DNA from 3 places in the Flavobacterium sp. SOK18b genome. Region 1 is predicted to be linked to each of the others. Evidence: riboswitches for the same ligand, from Rfam matches in the RefSeq annotation. Region 1 holds a riboswitch; each other region holds the start of a gene.

The links. A riboswitch is a leader RNA that binds a small molecule or an ion and turns the genes downstream of it on or off. The one in region 1 is predicted to bind S-adenosylmethionine.
Region 2: it holds a riboswitch for S-adenosylmethionine, as region 1 does, so the genes downstream of both, DNC80_RS04415 (alpha/beta fold hydrolase) here and DNC80_RS12635 (homocysteine S-methyltransferase family protein) in region 1, are expected to answer to the same signal.
Region 3: it holds a riboswitch for S-adenosylmethionine, as region 1 does, so the genes downstream of both, DNC80_RS11945 (Na+/H+ antiporter NhaC family protein) here and DNC80_RS12635 (homocysteine S-methyltransferase family protein) in region 1, are expected to answer to the same signal.

Annotation. Positions count from the first base shown of each region.
Region 1 is NZ_QKNZ01000088.1:34,303-37,480, forward strand. It holds gene DNC80_RS12630 (hypothetical protein) at 1-419, opposite strand, end outside; gene DNC80_RS12635 (homocysteine S-methyltransferase family protein) at 446-1,447, opposite strand; SAM riboswitch class I at 1,695-1,807, opposite strand; gene DNC80_RS12640 (NAD(P)/FAD-dependent oxidoreductase) at 1,973-3,025, opposite strand.
Region 2 is NZ_QKNZ01000019.1:40,365-43,542, forward strand. It holds gene DNC80_RS04410 (hypothetical protein) at 658-867, shown strand; SAM riboswitch class I at 1,094-1,201, shown strand; gene DNC80_RS04415 (alpha/beta fold hydrolase) at 1,279-2,241, shown strand; gene thrA (bifunctional aspartate kinase/homoserine dehydrogenase I) at 2,261-3,178, shown strand, end outside.
Region 3 is NZ_QKNZ01000079.1:51,214-54,391, reverse strand. It holds gene DNC80_RS11955 (hypothetical protein) at 1-11, shown strand, start outside; gene DNC80_RS11950 (cytochrome-c peroxidase) at 67-1,248, opposite strand; SAM-I-IV-variant riboswitch at 1,475-1,571, shown strand; gene DNC80_RS11945 (Na+/H+ antiporter NhaC family protein) at 1,626-2,948, shown strand; gene fabG (3-oxoacyl-[acyl-carrier-protein] reductase) at 3,133-3,178, shown strand, end outside.

The DNA.
Region 1 (3,178 bases):
AGATATCGACTAGTTACATTTCCATCGTATACATAATATTTAGTCCAAGTAAAACCATTTTTAACAAGAGTAAGGGAATCGGGCTTCAATTCTTTATCTAAAAAAATATAATTCCCTTTCGGATTATTTAAGTCATACTTCACTTTGTAAAACTTGTTTAAAATTTCATCTCCTCCCATCGTATTTCTCTTAGACATAACCTTACCATCCACATAAAAGCAATAAATTAAAACCCTTCGTTTACCGACCTGTTTAAACCTCGTTGTTAAACCAATTGCTTCGCCCTTAAATGTTTCTTTGTACTTTTCAAACTTTGTTTTTCTAGAGATATCAAATAATATATATATTGTTGCCAAGGTAAGAGAGCATAGCAGTACCCATTTCAAATTCTTAAAATTATCAATAGTCTTTTCCTCCATTTTTAATAAACTAAATTATCTTAACATTACATCACTGCAGTTGAAACCCTCGGTTTGTATTCCTTTGCGATATCGGCAATTAACTTGATGTGGGCTGGTGTTGTTCCGCAACAACCCCCTATGATGTTGACCAAATTATCATCGAGATATTCTTTGATAAAAGCTTGCATTTGTTCTGGTGTTTCGTCGTATTCTCCAAAGGCGTTGGGCAATCCTGCATTAGGATGGGCCGATACGTTGAACGATGTGTTTTGCGACAAGGTTTGTAAATACGGCTTGAGTAAATCGGCACCAAGGGCGCAATTGAATCCTACACTCAACAACGGTATGTGCGACACCGAAACTAAAAAAGCCTCAACCGTTTGTCCCGAAAGTGTTCTTCCGGAAGCATCAGTAATTGTTCCGGAGACCATAATAGGAATATCAAGATTGCGTTCGTCTTTTACTTCTTCAATAGCAAAAAGCGCTGCTTTGGCATTTAAAGTATCAAAAATAGTTTCTACCAAAAGTAAATCGCAACCACCATCCATAAGCGCTTCTACTTGTTGCTTGTACGCGATGCGTAAATCATCAAAAGTTACGGCTCTGTAACCGGGATCGTTTACATCTGGTGACATGCTTGCTGTTCTATTCGTGGGTCCAATGGAACCCGCTACAAAACGAGGTTTGTCTGGATTTTTGGTGGTAAATTCATCGGCTACTTCGCGGGCAATTTTGGCCGACTCATAGTTCAATTCATATACATATTCTTCAAGATAGTAATCAGCCATACCGATAGTGGTTCCTGAGAAAGTATTGGTTTCAACAATATCAGCTCCAGCTTCAAAATATGCGGCGTGAACGTCTTTTATAGCTTGTGGCTGCGTGAGCGACAATAAATCATTGTTTCCTTTTAGCGAATGCGGAAAATCCTTGAAACGTTCTCCTCTAAAATCTTCTTCGGAGAAATTGTAACGTTGCAACATGGTTCCCATAGCTCCATCAAGGATGAGGATGTTTTTTGTAATGGCTTCGTGAATGCTTGACATAACTTTTTATTTCTTGTAAATCACAATTTGAAATTGTGATTTTTACTTTTGATTAGTATTTCCAAAAGTTCCCAATTTTTCTTTATAGCCCCGATTGCAGTGAAAATCCTTTTATTTTTTTCTTTAAAAAATAAAAGATTGTAACGGAAAGCGGGAACGATTATGACTGAAAAGCGCCATTAATCTGCTCTAAAAAATTCGATATGTTGTCAAGAAAAGGTTTGAGAAATACTGTAGAAGTATTCTTGTGTTATCTATCTTTGATACTGGTTGTATAAAGTAGAATGTAGCACCTTCTTTAAAAAATAAAGGGTTGCTAAGGTTTCATTGGGTCTTTCCCTCCGCCTTTCGTGATAACTTTCAATAAATATAGGAACAGTGCAAAGTAACGACATAGTGCTAACAATTGCAAGTGTTTTTTTAAAGATTCTGAGAGGCTAATTGTCTAAGCAAAAAAAAAGTTCTGAATTACTAAGCTTTTTAATGAACTTAGCAACTCAGAACCTTTTTGACTCAATAGCTTTTTTATACGATTGCTTTTACTACGGCTTTTGGAGCTTCTTTACGAGTTCCGTCAAAACCATCTACGCCTGAAACGGTAGTATATTTTAAAACATAGCGCTTACCTGGATTAATGATTTGGTAGGCCGCTTGACACATTAAAGTGGCTTCATGGAATCCACACAAGATTAATTTTAATTTTCCTGGATAGGTATTTACGTCTCCAATGGCGAAAATTCCAGGAATGTTGGTTTGGTAATCTAAGGCGTTGTTTACTTTGATGGCATTTTTTTCGATTTCTAATCCCCAGTCGCCGATAGGACCTAACTTTGGAGTAAGACCAAAAAGCGGAATAAAATAATCGGTTTCGATGGTGCGTTGTGCGCCATTTTCCTCGACTACAACTGCCTCAAGATGTTCGGCACCTTTTAAACCTACTACTTCACCTGGTGTAATCATTTTTATTTTACCAGAAGTCTTTAGCTCTTGTACTTTTTCTACAGAGTCTAAAGCACCACGAAACTCGTTGCGACGGTGAATCAAAGTCACTTCTGAAGCTACGTTTGACAAAAAGATACTCCAATCTAGAGCCGAATCGCCACCTCCAGCGATAACTACGCGCTTGTCACGGAATTTTTCTGGGTTTTTGATGAAGTATTTAATTCCTTTGTCTTCGTAGAATTCGATGTCTTCAATCAATGGTTTTCTTGGTTCAAAACTACCTAATCCACCAGCAATAGCAATAACTGGCGCATGGAATTTCTTGCCTTTGTTTGAAGTCACAATAAATGTTCCGTCTTCTTGTTTTTCGATGGTTTCGGCACGTTCACCCAAGGTAAACCCTGGTTCGAACTGCTTGATTTGCTCCATTAAATTATCTACTAAATCACCAGCCAATACTTCTGGAAATCCAGGAATATCATAAATAGGTTTTTTAGGATATAACTCTGATAACTGCCCACCTGCTTGTGGCAAAGCATCTAATATATGACATTTTAATTTTAATAATCCTGCTTCAAAAACTGCAAATAAACCTGTTGGCCCCGCGCCAATAATGAGTATGTCTGTTTTAATCATTTTGATTTAATTTAGTATCCTATGTTTTGCCTTCAGTTGTAATTGTAGGCTGTTATGGAAATTGTTAATTGTGTTTATCTATGTTATTGTATTGAATCTAGGCGCTCAATCCTTTTAATTATAATTGAGTACAAATATCACTATTCTGTTTAG
Region 2 (3,178 bases), on a different contig from region 1:
CAAATTTTTCCTCTGGTAATAGTTTGCAAAGGTATGAAACCATTTTGATTTGCATATAATTCTTAACTTTTTTTTACTATTTTATCTTTTGAAAATATTTTTTGAATTATAAACAAAATTAATACTATTAAAATTTTGTAGTTTAAATAATATTTTCGATATTTGATAATCAAAATAAGTAATCATGAAATCAAGTATTTGCAATGTTTTTAAGGTCGCACAGGAAAATTCCTGAGGGTTGTTTATTGCATAATTTGAACTAAATTATATAGTAAAGCTTCCCAGTATTTGGGAAGCTTTTTTTTTTGAAATACCACAAAGAATAAAAATTTATGAATACACTAAAATGCCAACAAAAAATGAATGCAATAGCGCCTATTTGTGCTGTTGTACTATTTGATAAATCATGACCCGAAAGGACAAGTTTAAAAAACTAAACCCCTTTTGGATACGTATCTAAAAGGGGTTTATTGCTTTTAGTACGAATAGTAATTAACGTAGTTTTTCAAGAAGATTATGGATTGTTAAATTATTTGGTTGAACAGAATAATAAGAAAATAAATATTGATAAAATTTTAATTTTCATAAAAACTGGTATTGATGTTGATACTAATTTTAAAAATAGAATTTCATAATTATTAACCTAAAACAAAAAAAATGAAAAAAAATGACTATTTAACGAAAGGAATCCTGTTATTGAGGAAAGGATTATGGAGAACAAAAAAAAGAAATAATACAAATGTAACGAATGAGCTTATCCATCCTAGATTTGAGATGGCTACCAATGATGTTACAGCACTAAAGACAGTGCCTAATTCATTACTTTTTTTAATGTATTCCAAAGAAAATGATGTCCTTTTTATTTAGGGATTCCAAATGTATTTTAATGAGCGAGAAAATGCATTTTAAATTAGGATTGCTGTTTTAATGGAGTTATGGTCTAAAACGATACATTTCTTTGTTAAAACAGCTTGCTTTTTGCATACTTTTGCGAATACTGCAAAAGTAATTCAGACTAAACTTTGCATAAAAATTTGCTCAGAATAAAAATTAGTGCTTTATTTGCACTCACAAAGTTCACAACAGTATTGAAATGTTATAAAGAAAGGCAGAGGGATTAGACCCGATGAAGCCTTAGCAACCCTTCGATTTATCGGAGAAGGTGCTGCATTCTACCACGCCCATCGTGGAAAGATAACACTAAGAATTTGTCTAGATAACACCTAGCTTTCTTTCTAATATTTCCAAACACAAGTCATAATTATAACAGATTTGCAATTGGAAAATAAACCAACAACAATAACATTACACAATTTCACCACGGAGTCAGGTGTAATTTTTAATGCTCTAAACTTAAGTTATCAAGTTTTTGGGTTGCCATTACATACAGCTCCCATCGTTTTGGTCAATCATGCGCTAACCGGAAATTCACAGGTTGTGGGCGATAACGGTTGGTGGAATGACCTAATTGGCACCAACAAAACTATTGATACTACAAAATATACCGTACTTGCTTTTAACGTTCCTGGAAATGGATTTGATGGAGTTGTAATTGAAAATCATCTTGATTTTACAGCAAGAGATATTGCTAGAATTTTTATAAAAGGCATTCATTTACTTGAGGTTACAAGACTATTCGCCATTATTGGGGGTTCTGTAGGTGGCGGAATTGCATGGGAAATGGTCGCATTAGAACCAACAATAACGCAAAAATTAATTCCTATTGCGACCGATTGGAAAGCTACAGACTGGCTTATTGCCAATTGTTTTTTGCAAGAACAAATTCTGAATAATTCGTCTAAACCCATTCAGGATGCCCGTACACACGCGATGTTATGTTATAGAACTCCAGAATCATTTGCCGCAAAATTTCAGCGAACTACTAATGAAGAGTTAGCCATTTTTAATGTTGAAAGTTGGTTGTTGCATCACGGCGAAAAATTGCAACAGCGTTTTCAATTGGCATCCTATAAAATGATGAATCAATTATTGAAAACCATTGATGTCACTCGCAATAGGTCTTCTTTTGAAAATACAATCCAAACTGTTGAAGCAGAAATTCATATAATAGCCATCAATTCGGATTTGTTTTTTACAGCCAGTGAAAATAAAGCGACTTTTGAGCAACTACAAAAAATAAATAAAAAAGTTAGTTATCAAGAAATAGTTTCCATTCACGGACACGACGCTTTTTTGATAGAATACAAACAATTACACAATTTGCTTCAAGATTTATTCTAAGCTACAAACACACAACACAATGAAAATATTAAAATTTGGAGGTAAATCGTTATCAAATGGTGACGGATTAAATAAAGTTATTGCCATAATAACAGACAAAGTAAATCAAGGAGAAAAAATTGCAATTGTAGTTTCGGCACGTGGTAATGCAACGGATGAGTTGGAACAAATTTTAACCATTGCTTCTCAAAACGGAGATTACAAGCCTCTTTTTGAAGATTTTAAAAAATACCAGCAAGACGTTTATGAAGCTGTTGATTTGTCTGAGGAGTTTACTATTTTAGAAAAATTGTTTGAAGGTGTCAGTTTGATTGGCGATTACAGCAAAAAGATCAAAGACCTTATTTTGTCTAAAGGTGAATTACTTTCGGCAAAATTACTGACGGCCATCCTCATAGAAAATGGAATTCATGCTCGTTTTACAGATACGCGTGAATTGATAAAAACCGATGCTAAATTTGGTGATGCACAACCATTAGAACAACTTTCGAAGAAAAATGTGGTTGCTTTTTTTAAGCAAAACACTGAAAATACAGTAAGTATAATCACAGGTTTTATTGGCTCTACGACCAATAATGATACTACAACTCTAGGAAGAAACGGTAGTAATTACACCGCTTCGTTGATTGCGAATTATTTAAATGCCGAAGAATTACAAAATTACACGCATGTTGATGGAATTTATACTGCCAATCCTGATTTAGTTGTAGATGCGAAGAAAATTGATCACTTATCGTTTAATGAGGCGAATGAGATTGCTAATTTTGGAGCTACTATTTTGCACGCCAAAACTATCATTCCGTTATTAGAAAAAAACATTCCGCTCCGTATTTTAAATACTTTCAATCATGAAAATAAAGGAACTTTAATTACTTCCAATTCTAATAAGGAAGGAATTAAAACGCTTTCGGTTCTTGAAAATGTGGCTTTGGTCAAT
Region 3 (3,178 bases), on a different contig from region 1:
TAGCTTTCTAAGTTCATTTTGATTAATAATTAAAAGTCCCCAAAGGTATATTTGGGGACTTTTTTATTATTTGAAAGGTGTTGACCATTTTGCGTCTACATAGACATTTGTTCCAGTTAAGGTTTTTACAAAGGCGATTAAAGCATCTACTTCTGTGGCTGTTAAATTCAATTTTTGACCAAAACCATTTGGCCTTAACCTAGGATCTAGATTTGTATTTCCAGGGGCTAGGTTTATTGTGCCGTAATGGCCTATTACATTTTGAAGCGTATTCAAATTTGCGGTATGCATGAAAGCTCCATTGCTACTTCCATCTGCTTTTACCAAGTCTCTAAGTGATGGAGATTTAGTATTTGTGATGTCAATTCCATTTCCATTTAGTATCCCGATTATTCCATTATTTCTACTGTTTGGGTCAATACTAAATTCAGGAGCTTGATGACAACCTGCGCAGCCTACTCCTCCAGCAATTCTATTTCCAGTAGCATCAAATACTGGAGGTGTTAAAAATAAGTTTTTACCTTGGTTTTCTTGTGCAGTAAAATTAGGAAACTGTTGATTGTCATTTGCAACAAGTGCTCGGCCAGCATCATATTTCGCATCGAATGATTGAATACTTCTTACAAATTGTGATAATGCTAACTGAATTTTATTTTCGGTAATATCTTCTGATCCATATACAAACTTGAACAATTCTTTATAATATCCTATGTTTTGTAGTTTAGTAATTAATGCAGTAAAGTTGCCATCGCCTAATGTCCCGCTAAACCCCATTTCAATATGATCTTGAATAGGTTGGGTTACTTGATTTTCTAAAGTTGAAGCTCTCTCATCCCAAAAGAATTTATTTTCATTTGAAAATCTAGTATTTATTAATCTCATGGAGTGTCTACTAGTTGTCCCGTTTACTCCAGTACTAGCTGCTGCAACATCTCCAAAAGCATTTGCTTGTATGTGACATGAAGAACATGAAATTGTGTTTTTTGATGACAGATTCTTATCGTAAAATAAAACCCGACCTAATGTTGCGCCTTTATCTGTAATGGGGTTCCCTGCAGTATTGTCTTTAGTTATATAATTAGGAATTGTTTGACTAGCATAATTATCCAGTTTGTTAACATTTATTTTTCCGGTAAATGTTGTTGTAATATTAGGATAGGGATCGATTGCTACATAGTTATTTGCATCGTCATTTTTACTGCAACTTGAAGCGAAAATTAAACATATTATTAATAAAACTTTTTTCATAAATATTCTACTAGTGTTAATATTTCAATAATTATATCTTTTATTTGGATGTTTATTAGACTATGTTTATCAAAAATAGTTTAATTAACGATAATATTTAATTTTACAACTCTTTTTTTTGATAAATTGTTGATTTTACAATAAATTTCCGTTTGTTAAATATTGCATAATATTTTAAATTTCAGAGTGTTTGTTTAATATATGATAAAATTTTAATTACTTTTGCACCCGTTATCACGAATCCTTAAATAGGATAGCAACCTGCAACAACAAGCAAGGTGCTAAAACGATAAGCCAAATCTTTTGGAAAAAATGTTGTTTACATTCCCAATACCAGCTTTGTTTTTCGTCATAACGCTTAATTTAAAATTATTTTTATGACAAAGTTTACTAAGGAATCTGGAAATCCTTTTGCATTGATTCCGCTATTTATTTTTATTTTTACTTTTTTAGGAGCAGGTATTTTACTTAATGATTTTTATGCTTTTCCTTCTCCTGTTGCTGTTTTGGTAGGCATTGTTGCTGCTTTTATTTTATTTAAAAACAGTACAGAAGACAAAGTTGATACTTTAATTGCTGGTTGTGGTGATAGTAAAATTATAACCATGTGTTTGATTTATTTATTTGCAGGCGCTTTTGCAGTTGTTAGTAAGGCAATGGGTGGAGTTGATGCAGTAGTGAACCTAGGTATTAATACCATTGATGTAGCGTATTTTCCACTGGGAATTTTCTTGATAGCCTCGTTTTTATCAACTGCTACAGGTACATCTGTTGGAGCTATAGTTGCAATAGGACCTATTGCTATATCACTTGCTGATAAAAGTGGTGCTTCTATGCCATTGATAGCAGGCGCTTTACTTGGTGGCTCTATGCTAGGAGATAATTTATCAATGATATCAGATACTACTATAGCTGCCACTCAATCCCTAGGTTGTGATTTAAAAGATAAGTTTAAGATCAATTTGTTTATCGCACTTCCGGCGGCAATTGTTACTATTTTAATTTTCTTTTATTTGGGATTTAATTCAGATGTTATTTCTGTGGATATTGCAAAAAGTGATTATTCATTATGGGCTATCTTGCCTTATGTTTTAGTGATAATTTTAGCAGTTGTAGGTGTCAACGTTTTTTACACCTTACTATTAGGTACCATAATTGCGGGTTTTATTGGTTTTTATAATGATTCTTTTACAGTAATGGAGTTTACTCAGAAAATTTATGAAGGATTTACGAGCATGACCGATATTTTTCTACTTTCAATGCTTACAGGTGGATTAGCAGCTATGGTGGACAAGGCTGGTGGTATAACATGGGTTTTGAATCAGATAAAGAAAAGAATTAAAAGTAAAAAATCAGCACAAACAGGAATTGGTGTTTTAGTAGGTTTTGCAAATTTAGCTATTGCAAATAATACGGTTTCTATTGTTATTACGGGGCCCATAGCAAAGGAAATTAATGATGAATATGGGTTGAGTGCTAAAAAATCGGCTACTATATTAGATATTTTTTCGTGTGTAATACAAGGGATATTGCCATATGGTGCTCAGATATTGTTGATATTAAACTATGCAAATGGTAAATTAAATTTTATAGATATTTTAAGTAATGCGTGGTATCATTTGTTTTTGCTAGTATTTACATTGATTGCCATTTATGCTGCTTTTTGGGATAAACTAGCATATCGTTTTTTGAAGGTTTAATTGTAAAAATTATTGTTCATAATCAAAGCTAAATTTTTTTTAAAAAAGGAAATAGTATATATTTGGCAAGTCGTTTTTAGCCCTGATAGCAACGGAAATCCTTTTGGGTACGCGACAGCGGACCTAAAAGATTGCAGTGAATAGCAGGAATAGCTTCAAATAAAAAATAAACTAATTTTTGAATATGAAATTACTAGAAGGAAAAGTTGCCATTATCACAGGCGCAAGTC